DNA from 3 places in the Anaerobacillus sp. 63XJN7_4_ISO-PGPR-S23-413 genome. Region 1 is predicted to be linked to each of the others. Evidence: riboswitches for the same ligand, from Rfam matches in the RefSeq annotation. Region 1 holds a riboswitch; each other region holds the start of a gene.
The links. A riboswitch is a leader RNA that binds a small molecule or an ion and turns the genes downstream of it on or off. The one in region 1 is predicted to bind thiamine pyrophosphate.

Region 1 (4,289 bases):
CCGGTACAATCGCATTGGAAGCAACACCAAGTGCTCCAAGCCCGAACCCAATTAACATATAGAAACCTAAGAAGAATGTAATGTTCGGTGCAAATCCGGTACCTGCAAAACCAAGTCCCATGACAATCGTTGCAAAGATCACCATTATTCTTAACCCTTTTTTATCTGTTAAATAACCGAAAATCAAACTCGCGAGCGTAAAGCCTAGTTGGAATATCAAGACAACTAATCCGAATTGGCTCATATCAAGTCCAATATCCGTTTCAACTTTATCAAGTACAATCCCCTTTGTATTCGTCACCCCTCCAGAAACGAACTGGGTAAATAATAAAATAATTAACGCATGAATACTTTTCCCTTTTGACATTGATCTTACCTCCATAAATTAATCTATCACAGGGGATTCCACGGTGTATTTAACTTAAAACTTGCGATTATTTTCGGACTATTTTTCGGTAGCGTTACCATCTCCGTCACATCGAGTATTCTAGATAAGAAAAAAAGTTGCAGAGAGTATTAACTCTCTGCAACTTACTTCATCTGATAGACGAAATACGTAGCGACAAAATAGATCAAGACAATTAAAGTGGATGGCACCATATAAAAAAGCGTGCTACGTTTTTGTTTTCTTGTAATACTATATAAAATGACGAGCACCACCACAATTGATGATACAGTTGTCACAATATTAGACATGCTAGCATGCCTAAATAAGTTTGTTTTAAGATAAATAGCATCTGTAAACGAAAGTAGCATGATATTAAAGGCGTTACTTCCTAGAAGCGAGGTTATTCCCATACTGTAATTCTTAAGTTTCAACGCTGTTGCAACACTTACAGCATCAGGCAAAGAAGTACTCGCTCCTACAAGGAAAGATCCAACAAATGAAGCTCCTAATCCTGTGCTTTCCGCAATTCGATCGGCAGTTAATGTTAACACCGTTCCGACAATCATAATACCGACAGCGGATAAGATGAACATCGTTAGAACTTTTTGGTATGAAAACTCACCGTATTTTTCATTCTTTCGACTTCTTCGTTTCACTTTCTCTTCTGTTAATTTGTTAATCCATTTCACACCAGCAAAATACACAAGAACAAGAATGATCGAACTATATCCGATATGATAAATGCTCGCTGGTAGTGTTAAGGATAAACCTCCTACAACGATTAACGTCATCACGATAACAAGATAGATGTATAGCTTACTTCCTACATCTGTTTGTCCCATAATCTGTTCGCGACGGTAGACCATATCAAGAACGGCAAGGGCTAATAGATTAAATAAATTACTCCCAAGCAAATTCCCGATTGCAAGATCTGGACTATCAATAGCAATTGCGGTCACGCTTGATGTTAGTTCGGGCAATGATATAGCAGCACCAATGATAATTCCCATAAACGCTGAAGACGTTTTTGTTTTCTCACTAATGGCATCACCATACATAGCAAGTCGAGTAGCAACGAAATAGGTGGCAATCGCAGCTAGAATAAATAGTAGAATTGTAAATATTAAATTCATAGATGATCTCCTTAATACGTTCGATTTCCTTGATGACTATTTCCTTCCTAGGTTAATACTAAACCATAATGAAAAGAATGACTCGAAAATGTAATGTTCCATAATTGTAAATGATTCACAAGTAAGCTATTGTTAAATTAATTCAATCGAATACTTCTAGGGGTGCTGCGAAATCAGCTGAGAGGGACATTTGTCTCGACCCTCACTACCTGATCCGGATCATACTGGCGTAGGAAAGAAGTGTATGTAATTGTGACAGGTCTACTCTGTCTAGTATGCATCGCTTCTTTTATAGGAGCGATGCTTTTTTAAATTCAGGTCTATATGCATGGGTTTTGTTGGTTTTCCTTTTGTTTAAAGGTGAGAAATACCAACAATATAAGCTAAAAAGGATGTGGTGTGATGGTAAAGAAAGAAATCTTTAATCTAGTAGACGAGAGAAAACAAGAATTAATCAATCTTACAAATCAGTTAATCCAATACGCAACCCCAGCCCCACCAGCCAGAAATACCCAGGAAATTCAAGACTTCATTGCGTCCTACCTCACTGACATCGGGTTCAAGATTGACAAGTGGGATATGCATCCTGGTGATCCAATCATTGTAGGGATTCTTAATGAAGAAGTAACAGAATACCAAAGTTTGATTTTAAATGGACACGTTGATGTGGCAGAAGTGGGTGAAGATGAAAATTGGAGTTTTCCTCCTTTTGAACCCACAATATCAGATAATAAGGTATACGGCAGAGGTGCCGCAGATATGAAAGCAGGTATTGCAGCTAACTTATTCGCACTTAAACTATTAAAAGAAAACAATCTTCCTCTTAAGGGGAAAGTTCTTTTTCAATCGGTTACTGGAGAAGAAATTGGAGAAGCGGGTACATCACAGTGTTGCGAGCGGGGTTATACCGCTGATTTCGCCGTAGTAGCGGATACGAGTGATTTGAGAATAGAGGGACAAGGGGGCGTGGTCACTGGTTGGATCACAGTAAAAGATTCAAAGACACACCATGATGCACTGCGCCAAAATATGATTCATGCAGGTGGTGGGCTTCACGGGGCTAGTGCCATCGAAAAAATGATGAAAATTATCCAAGCATTACAGGATCTAGAGCGGCATTGGTCCATCGTAAAAAGCTACCCTGGTGTGAAACCAGGAATGACAACAATTAATCCGGCCGTTATCGAAGGTGGTCGGCATGCTGCATTCATTGCAGACGAATGCAAGTTATGGATTACCGTTCATTACTATCCAAATGAAACTTATCAAGACGTTATGGATGAAATTGAGGATCATATCAGATTAACTGCGAATGCAGATATCTGGCTTAGAGACCACCCACCGACGTTTCAGTGGGGTGGCACTTCTATGATGATCGACAAGGGAGAGATCTTCCCTTCTTTAGAAGTTGACCAACATCATCCCGCTGTCAAGTTGTTATCAGATTTGCATGAGCATATTCATTTTCGTCGACCTGAAATAGGTACTTCTCAAACTGTGACAGACGGCGGTTGGCTCGGTGATGCTGGAATACCAACCGTCATCTATGGTCCCGGAAAGCTAGCACAAGCTCACTCAACAAACGAATATGTATCTATCCATCAGCTAATCAATTATACACAATCGATGATGCACTTTATTCTTGATTGGGTAAATACAAAAAAGGGAGCGCATTAACATGAGCTTTAGTGAGCATTTACATGAAAAACTTCAACCTATCTGAAGAAGAACTCACCGATCTAGAAGTAATTTTACTAATCACAACAAGGTATGACTATATGTTTTGGAAAATGAGTTATTCCGAAGCAATGTGGAGATGAGTAAAGAAAAATTCCCCCACTTTTTAAGAGGGGGAATTTTAGTAAATGAATAGTGGTAAGATAGCAATCCAAAACCCTAGTAAAGACCTATGGTACCTGAATTAGTTCAAAGTGTTGCCACTCATACGGTATTAATTGCTGGTAGCGTTTTTCTAAATAACGACTATCAATTAGTAATAAAAGACCTCGATCGGTTTCTGTTCGAATGAGTCGACCGCCTGCTTGTTGAACACGGTTCATGCCTGGATAAACGTAAGTATACTCAAAACCATTTCTTCCAGCTTGATCAAAGTAAGATTTCATTAGCTGCCGCTCGGTATCAAAATTAGGGAGCCCTACTCCAACGACCACTACTCCTGTAAGACGATTCCCTTTTAAGTCTATCCCTTCTGAGAAGATGCCACCTACAACAGCAAACCCAACTAAGCTACCCTTTCGATTAGATGTGAATTTTTTTAAAAACGACTCTCTTTCTTCTTCCGTCATCCCGCTTTGTTGAATGATCGTTTCCACTTCGTCTGGAGAAGTGAACGCCTCAAAAACTTGTTCCATATAGCCATATGATGGGAAAAAGAACAAGTAATTACCGGGTTTTTCATGAAGCACTTTTTGAAGAAGTGTAACCAGTCTTGGTAGCGTGCGCTCACGATCGCGGTACTTCGTCGAAAGTGGAGCAATATAAATATTCGCATGTTCACGTGGAAAAGGAGAAGGTATTTTCACAGCGTAATCTTCTTCTTTCCAACCTAGCATGTTTTGATAATATGAGAAAGGTGTAAAAGTAGCTGAGAAAAAAACATTCGATCGAAACCCTTTCCGCATCTTTTGAAGGAGATGTGAAGGATCGAAACAAAAGAGCTTGATTTTCACCTCGGACTTTCCTGCCTCTACATACGTCATATATCGCTGATCATAAAGTTTGGCAATCCGAATAAAGTTCTGTGCTAA
Region 2 (4,289 bases), 440 kb from region 1:
ATAATTTCACTATCCTTCGCGATGGAAGCTTCATTACTGAAAATAATCTATACACTAAAAATGTCTGTTATGACAAAGAAACAGGAGAAGAAACGGATAAATCAGCCTGTGAACCATACATGGAGAAGGCAAAAACTGATCTTGCCTACTCAGATAAAATCGTTTATGGAGACCTTCTACGTTTCTTAGGCAAGCATGATGAGCAACAAGAGGATACAGAAATAGAAAAATAGCATGAAAGATGCAAACCCCACCTTGGATGTTAGGTGGGGTTATTGTATTGTAATGAATTTTTTCTGAGGCGAGCAATAAGGCTAATATGTCCTAATTATGTAGCATATGCATCACTCATTATTTCATATCATTGTAAGAAGGATATGAAATGTGGGAGGGTATGACATGAAAATTAGGGTGAAGAGTGGGGATAGCCTTTGGAAATATAGCCGAGTGTTTCAAATTCCACTTCGATTAATATTAGATAGTAATAATCTTGAGAATCCTGATCAACTTATAGTCGGAGAACAAATTCAGATCCCTGGGTTTGTCACGAAAAGTTATACCATTAAGCCAGGAGATACATTATGGAAAATAGCAGGATGGTACGGAACACCCCTAGATGGTGTTCTTTTGCTAAACGATTCGAATCCTTTTTCGTTACAACCAGGAGAAAAAGTGAATATACCGATTCGTGTAACGTGGTCACTCATTAACCCAAATCAAAATTACGATTATCAAACCCTTGTTAATGATATTCGAAAAATACTTGCTGTTTATCCATTTATTAAACGATCAATCATTGGCGAATCTGTCATGGAAAAGCCAATCCCAGAACTAGTAGTGGGAACAGGAAAGAAAAAAGTTCATATGAATGGAGCATTTCATGCTAATGAATGGTTAACCTCAACTCTCATTATGAAATTTGTAGATGATTATTCTTGTGAATTGACGAATAGTCAGAGATTGAGCGGTGTTTACCTCCCATCTCTATATGAATCGACTTCTCTCTCTCTTGTACCCATGGTAAACCCAGATGGCGTTGATCTTGTCATTAATGGATTACCTGAAGAAGAACCTTATCGCTCATTAGCGGATCAAATTAATAATGGAAGTGAACAATTTAACAGATGGAAGGCGAACATTAGGGGAGTTGATTTAAACAATCAGTATCCTGCTAAATGGGAAATAGAAGCTGAACGAAAACCAACAAAACCTTCTCCAAGAAATTACCCGGGAAAAGCACCGCTTACAGAGCCAGAAGCAATAGCGATCGCAGACCTGACGAGAAGAAAGGAATTTGATCGTGCGCTAGCATTTCATTCTCAAGGTGAAGTGATCTTTTGGGGTTTCGAAGGACTTGAACCTCCTGAGTCAGAAATCTTAGTGAGAGAATTTTCGCGACTGAGCGGTTATCGAGCAGTTCGCTATGTTGATAGTTTCGCTGGATACAAGGATTGGTTTATTCAAGACTTTAGAAGACCGGGTTTTACCGTAGAAATTGGAAAAGGGGAAAGTCCTTTGCCTACTTCTGATTTCAACACTATTTACCAAGATACGTTAGGGATTTTCCTTTCTTCTCTGTATATGTAGGTTAGTGGCTTGTTTTTTAATCACTTCTTTGTCATAATAAACTTAATTTCATAATTCCAAAGACTAGGGGTGCCTTCATGTAAGGGAAGGCTGAGAAAAAGAAACCGTCATTTCTTTTACCCTTGAACCTGATCTGGTTGATACCAGCGTAGGGAAGTCGGTAGCAGTATTGATTACGTATTACTACCCCCATTCCTTACGCGGAATGGGGTTTTTTAGTGTGTTTTATGTTAATCGTTTTTAAGCGTTTACGGTGGTAGCTTATACTCTTGATTCTCGATTTTTAGCTCGAAGCGATTGGTTATCACAGAGCGTAATTGAGCCGAAAATCAACAAAGCTCATTAACATAGGCTTAAGGTTAAAAGTATTAGAGGAGGTAAATAATGAAGGATTTTAAATTATACGTCATTACAGGGGAAGAATTCCACCCTGATCGAGACCTAGTTGAGGTAATGGAGCAAGCGATACAAGGTGGTGCTGATATTATTCAATTGCGTGATAAGACGAATTCTAAAAAGGTTGTACTAGCAAAAGCTTTGAGATTAAAGGAGCTAACACAAAAATATGAAGTTCCCTTTATTGTGAATGATCACATTGATATTGCGCTAGCCGTTGATGCTGATGGCATTCATCTCGGTCAGGATGATTTACCTTTAGAGGTAGCAAGGAAGATTGTTGGACCTAATAAGATCATCGGTATCTCCACACATCGAATCGAAGAAGCGCGTGAAGCAGAGCAGCGTGGTGCTGATTACATCGGGGCTGGGCCAGTCTTTCCTACAAATAGCAAAAGCGATGTTGTTGATCCAGTAACAACTGACTATCTCAAAGAAGTTGCAGCAGAAATATCTATTCCGTTTGTAGCCATCGGCGGCATCAAATTGCATAATGTTTCGGACGTCCTCCATTCAGGTGCTTCTAGAGTATGTGTCATTAGTGAAGTAGTTGGTAGTGCCGATATTAAAGGCACGTGCGAAGCATTTATTCAATCCATTCAAAAAGAGGTGATTCCCAAGTGACATTACTAGTTAATGGAGAGCAGCATGATTTAGAAGTGGCAACATTGAAAGAAGTTGTTACTCATTTTGGCTTGCAAGAAGGGTTGGTTGTCACTGAAGTTAATGGAACAATTATTGATCGCTCGGAATGGATCGATACAGAAGTAAAAGAAGGAATGAAAATCGAACTTGTCCACTTTGTAGGAGGGGGTTGACCGAATGAATGATAAATTAACAATAGCCGGTAAAGAACTTTCTTCACGATTGTTTCTTGGCACGGGAAGATATCCAAATCCATATGTTCAAAATAAAGCAATTGAAGCTTCTGAAGCAGAAGTTCTCACATTTGCTATTCGAAGAGTGAATCTTACTGCACCAAATGAAGATGCGATTTTACAGCACATCGAGAATCAATCATTTCACTATTTGCCCAATACTTCCGGAGCTACGACTGCTGAAGAAGCCATTCGCATCGCTCGTTTAGCAAAAGCATCTGGCTTAAGTGATTGGATAAAAATCGAAGTTAGTCGTGATGAAAAAATGCTAATCCCTGATCCGGTGGAAACTTTGAAAGCTACAGAGGTTCTTGCTAAAGAAGGTTTTGTTGTTTTACCGTATACTTCTGATGATCCAGCACTTTGCTATCGACTACAAGAAGCAGGTGCAGCGGCTGTCATGCCAGGTGGATCTCCTATTGGAACTGGTCTCGGCATCTTAAATCCATACAATATTGAACTAATTACAGAACAACTGAAGGTACCCGTCATAGTCGATGCGGGTCTTGGACATGCATCTGATGTAACACAAGCGATGGAGCTTGGGGCAGATGGAGTCCTCCTTAATACAGCCATAGCGAAAGCGAGAAACCCTGTTATGATGGCTGAGTCAGTTAAGTTGGCTATTAGAGCAGGAAGATTGTCTTACGTTGCAGGAAGAATTCCTAAAAAGAAGTACGCCACTGCAAGTAGTCCAGTACGAAATTAATAGAAGGAGGGCGATCATGGCTAACATTACGATTGTAGGAGGCGGAGTGATTGGTCTCTCCATTGCCTATGAATGCCGTACGAGGGGACATGAAACGACTGTAGTAGAAGCTCATAAGTGTGGGGGGCAAGCTTCAGGTGCAGCTGCAGGCATGCTTGCGCCTTATTCGGAAATTGAAGAAGATCCAGATGATTTTTTCAGGCTTTGCCAACATAGTTTAAAGCTTTTCCCGAAATGGCAGGAAGAAATCAAACAGAATTCAGATGTTGATTTTGAATATAGCGAGAGCGGCAGTCTTTATTGTATCTTTCATGAGGCTGATCGGCTGTCTCTTGAGACAAAGCAGGCCTGGCAACGTAAGTTTAACGTCGAATCTACAATATTAAATGCTGACGAAGTAAGAGAGAAAGAGCCAGGCCTTTCTCAAGATGTTGTTGCAGCATTATGGTGTCCAGAAGAGTCACATATTTATGCTCCTGGCTACGTCTCAGCGCTTTTAGATGCTTGTCGCAAGTTAGGTGTTCGGGTGATAGAGAATGCGGGAGAGGCGACGTTTGAAGAGAATAACGTTGTGGTAAAAGGTCAACGGATCGAAAGCGATCGAGTTGTTCTTGCTGCAGGAGCATGGTCTATGTACTGGGAGGAAGCACTTGGTTTGACGTTGCCCATTTATCCAATACGAGGACAAATTTGCGCATATGAAGCCCCATCTCTCAATC
Region 3 (4,289 bases), 730 kb from region 1:
CCAATGTCTCCCGGCAACAATAAACATTCGCTTCCGATCTCTTCGATTTTTTGTTGCGTATGTTGCGCATCTTCATGTTCGTCAAGATAAACAATGGCGATTTTTGCTCCTTCTTTTGCATAAGCAATCGCAACGGCTTCGCCTATCCCACTATCTCCTCCAGTGATGAGAGCGACTTTATTCGTTAATTTTCCTGATCCTTTATAATCCCGGTCATCCATTATGGGCTTTGGATCCATTTCTTGCTGAGATCCTGGCTGATGATTTTGATGTTGTGCTGGTTGTCCATCCGTCTGTCTAAAATCTGGTCGCATGGGATAACTCCTTTCAAATTATATATGTAAGGAATTGCCAATCGGGAGAATTTCTAAACCTAAGTCTGAGAATATAATGATGACATTTGCATTACATGATAAAATGAAACAAACCTATAATGTAGTTTGTGAGGCGAGAGGTATGAATTTTGATTTAAGAGAATCTGAATTTGAAGAACGGTTTGCGTCGTTTTTGGAACAAAGTCAGCCCAAAATTGTAGAAAAGTGGCTGCTTGGCGCAAAAATTTCTCAAGAGGATCCTTATTATGAAGAAATCATTAAGAATGGGAAACGAACGGTTGAACTTATCTCTCGTTATATTCGCCTTCAGGATGAAAGTTGGATTATGACATTAACTAAGAAAATTGCCAATGAGCGAATTGAAGCAAATGTTAATATCGGAGAGTTTATTGCGAATATTAATTTTGGGAGATCGGTTGTGATCTCTGTCTTAAACGAATCATCATTTGATAGAGACGAACTTTCGAAAGGTCTTCAAATCATTAATAATTATTTTAATGCCTATTCGTATCATTCAGTAACGGAATACACGAAGGTGAAAGATAATATCATTCATGATAAAAATAAGTTTATACAGGAAATGCATAGTGATCGTTTAACCATTCTTGGTCAGCTAGGTGCGAGCTTTGCTCATGAATTTCGCAATCCTCTTACCTCCATTAAAGGATTTTTGAAATTATTAGAAGATGATAGTGATGCTAATAATTCGATCGAGAAACACTATTTCGAAATCCTCAATAGCGAAATGAAAAGTCTAGAAGAGAAGGTAAGTCAATTTCTTTTCTTATCAAAAATGCGTGGGAGCGACGATCGTCCTCTATCATTAAATTTAAGTGGATTATTAAGATATACCATTGAAATTCTTTATCCAAGACTACTAGAATCAAATATAGAAGTGGAAACAGCCATTACTCCAGACATTCCACTGTTCGGTGTAGAAGAACAAATTAAACAAGTCATTCTTAATATTATGATTAACTCGATTGAAGAGTTAAATGAAAATAAAATCGATCATCGAAAAATTGAGCTGAGAGCAAAAGAAAACCATGGACGGATTACGATTGAAATTTCCAATAATGGCCGGCAAATTTCATCGCATCTTGTTGAAAGTATCTTTCAACCGTTCATTAGTACAAAAAAACTCGGAACAGGTCTTGGATTGTCTGTTTGCAAGCAAATTATTGAAAAGCACGAAGGTGTTATTTCAGTGCGATCAAATCCAGAACAAACAACTTTTGTAATTGAACTTCCAGTAATGGTTGACAAAGGTGTGAAAGAAGAGTAGCTTAATAGTTATCAAACTAACATTCAAAAAAGCTTTTTATATATCCACTAGGGGAGTCATTTATATGACTGAGACAGGATGTCCTGGACCCTTTGAACCTGATCTGGTTAGCGCCAGCGGAGGAAAGTGGAGACGGATGCCACCGCAGCCGCTCCATTTTTGGAGCGGCTTTTATACGTTTTGATTTCCTAAACGTGTAGAAGTAAGGAATGCTTACAAGTATTTCTAAATCTCCAAAAATGACGGAACAACGGCATTCAAGCTCCTTTCCTCTTCATCAGTTGGATGAAAAGCGGAGAGGAGTTTTTTTATGTCATTTACTGAACAGTTAAGAGAGGAAGCAGCACCAATTTTTGGAGCGATCTTTAATCATCCATTTGTGAGAGGAATTGCGGAGGGAAAGTTAGAGAAGGAACAGCTTGTTCACTATGTAAAGCAGGACTTTGAATATTTGAATACATTTGTTCGAATCTATGGCATTGCGCTATCAAAATGTGAAAACCGAGAAGAGATGGCACTTTTCACTGAACAAATATCATTTGTACTCCATAGTGAGGTTCATCCTCATAATAATTTGTGTCGAGCTGCAGGCGTCACTTATGAAGAGCTGCAAGGCTATCCCCTCGCCCCGACGGCACATCATTATACGAGGCATATGCTTGACGCTGCTCATTCAGGTACGCTCGGAGAAATCGTTGCAGCCCTTCTGCCATGCCCATGGACATACCTGGAGATTGGTCAGCGTTTAATGGAAGAGGTTAATCCTAAAGAAGATCATCCTTTTTATGATTGGATTACGTTTTACGGAGAGAAGTCAATGGAACCTGTGACGGATCAACTAAGAAAAATCCTCGATCAGTGGGCTGAGACGGCACCTGAAAGAGAATTGAAGCGAATCAAGGACTATTTCATTCTTAGCTGTCAGTTGGAATATGGTTTCTGGGAAATGGCTTATCAAGTAGAAGAGTGGCCTGTCTCCCTCCAAAAAGGTGAGCGCGTATGAAACGACTAAAACTATCGGACATTTTGATTACGATCGTGATTGCCCTTGTTTTTGGGATTATTTATAAACTGTGGGGACCGGTCTATAACATCTTTAAACCATTTGGTCTCCATATTGGTGATGTGATTTACGGGATGTGGTTTATTGCGGGTACAGTAGCAGTGCTTCTTCTTCGTAAGCCCGGTGTGGCACTACTTGCAGAAACGGCTGCAGCTTCTGGTGAATTTCTTGTTGGTTCTGAATATGGATTGTCCGTTCTTCTATATGGAATTGTTCAAGGATTAGGAACGGAATTAATGTTTGCTTTATTTGGCTATAAACGATACACCGCATTTGTTGCGGCGCTTGGAGGGATTGCTGCTGCAGTAGGCTCCATTGTCATGGATGCTGCCTATGGGTATGTGATGGACCTTGCTCTATGGAATTTACTTCTTCTCATTGGTGCTAGGTTAATAGGTGGTTTCCTGTTAGCTGGACTACTTGCTTATTTCCTTGTAGAAGCTCTAGAGAAAACGGGTGTTACTAGCTTAGTTAGACCAGCAAGTGATGAGGATTATAAGGCGTTAGATCAGTAAGGAGTGGTTATATGAAAGTAGGTGTATCAAACCTTCGTGTAAAATATGCGGGAGCGGACACACTGCTATTTAATCGGTTATCTCTTGAGATTGCAGAAGGGGAAAAGGTCTTATTTCTTGGTCCGAGCGGTTGTGGTAAATCAACTCTTCTTCAGATATTATCTGGTTTAATTCCAAATGCCGTTCCAGTGCCTATGAAGGCAGATGCCAAAAGTATACCAGCATCTTCAGGCGTTGTATTTCAAGATCCTGATTCTCAGTTTTGCATGCCATATGTGGATGAAGAGATGGCATTCGTATTGGAAAATCGTGCTGTCCCGCAACCTGAAATGGAAGGGTTAATTCGTCATTATCTTGAAAAGGTAGGTCTTTCCTTTAAGGATCCGCATATTGAGATTAGTTCACTTTCACAAGGGATGAAACAGCGACTAGCCATTGCCTCCATGCTTGCACTTGAGCCAGATGTAATCTTTTTGGATGAACCGACCGCGTTACTTGATCCTGCAGGTACCTCTGACGTATGGAAAACAATTAAACAACTTAATGCTACACAAACAATGATTATCGTTGAGCATAAGATTGATGAAGTAATTGATTTTGTTGATCGCATCGTCCTTTTTGATTCAGAGGGAAGGATTATTGCAGATGCTGACCCACAAAGTGTCTTCTCCTTTTATAAACATAAGATGAAGGAATATGGGATCTGGTATCCGGGCGTATGGGAAGAACATACAAATAAAAAAAAACTTCCTGCACCGTATGTTAAAGGGGAAGAAATTCTTGAGATTAAACAGTTAAAAGGGTATCGAGGCAAAATCCCAAAAATTGAAGTGCATAATGGGTCAGCTCATGAAGGAGAATGGATTGTGGTTACCGGAAAGAATGGAGCAGGTAAAAGCTCCTTTCTTTTAAGTTTAATGAACGTGATGAAAACGACTGGTAAAAAGAGAGTAAAGAATCAGGAATTAAAATCGATCAAAGCTTCCCGTGAGCAGCTAGCTTTTGTTTTTCAAAATCCAGAATTTCAATTTGTCACGAATTCTGTCTATGATGAACTTGCTTATTCCCTTGAAATGATGGAAGACGCGGAA

Region 2: it holds a riboswitch for thiamine pyrophosphate, as region 1 does, so the genes downstream of both, thiE (thiamine phosphate synthase) here and AC0VYO_RS12040 (acetylornithine deacetylase) in region 1, are expected to answer to the same signal.
Region 3: it holds a riboswitch for thiamine pyrophosphate, as region 1 does, so the genes downstream of both, tenA (thiaminase II) here and AC0VYO_RS12040 (acetylornithine deacetylase) in region 1, are expected to answer to the same signal.

Annotation. Positions count from the first base shown of each region.
Region 1 covers NZ_CM149688.1:2,268,820-2,273,108, forward strand. The annotation lists gene AC0VYO_RS12030 (MFS transporter) at 1-367, opposite strand, end outside; gene AC0VYO_RS12035 (sodium:calcium antiporter) at 532-1,521, opposite strand; TPP riboswitch at 1,670-1,774, shown strand; gene AC0VYO_RS12040 (acetylornithine deacetylase) at 1,924-3,198, shown strand; gene AC0VYO_RS12045 (ATP-dependent DNA helicase) at 3,429-4,289, opposite strand, start outside.
Region 2 covers NZ_CM149688.1:2,713,286-2,717,574, reverse strand. The annotation lists gene AC0VYO_RS14395 (LTA synthase family protein) at 1-233, shown strand, start outside; gene AC0VYO_RS14390 (M14 family zinc carboxypeptidase) at 400-1,587, shown strand; TPP riboswitch at 1,643-1,759, shown strand; gene thiE (thiamine phosphate synthase) at 1,972-2,607, shown strand; gene thiS (sulfur carrier protein ThiS) at 2,604-2,801, shown strand; gene AC0VYO_RS14375 (thiazole synthase) at 2,806-3,570, shown strand; gene thiO (glycine oxidase ThiO) at 3,587-4,289, shown strand, end outside.
Region 3 covers NZ_CM149688.1:1,537,775-1,542,063, forward strand. The annotation lists gene AC0VYO_RS08330 (SDR family oxidoreductase) at 1-314, opposite strand, end outside; gene AC0VYO_RS08335 (histidine kinase N-terminal domain-containing protein) at 457-1,620, shown strand; TPP riboswitch at 1,660-1,762, shown strand; gene tenA (thiaminase II) at 1,931-2,623, shown strand; gene AC0VYO_RS08345 (ECF transporter S component) at 2,620-3,198, shown strand; gene AC0VYO_RS08350 (ABC transporter ATP-binding protein) at 3,210-4,289, shown strand, end outside.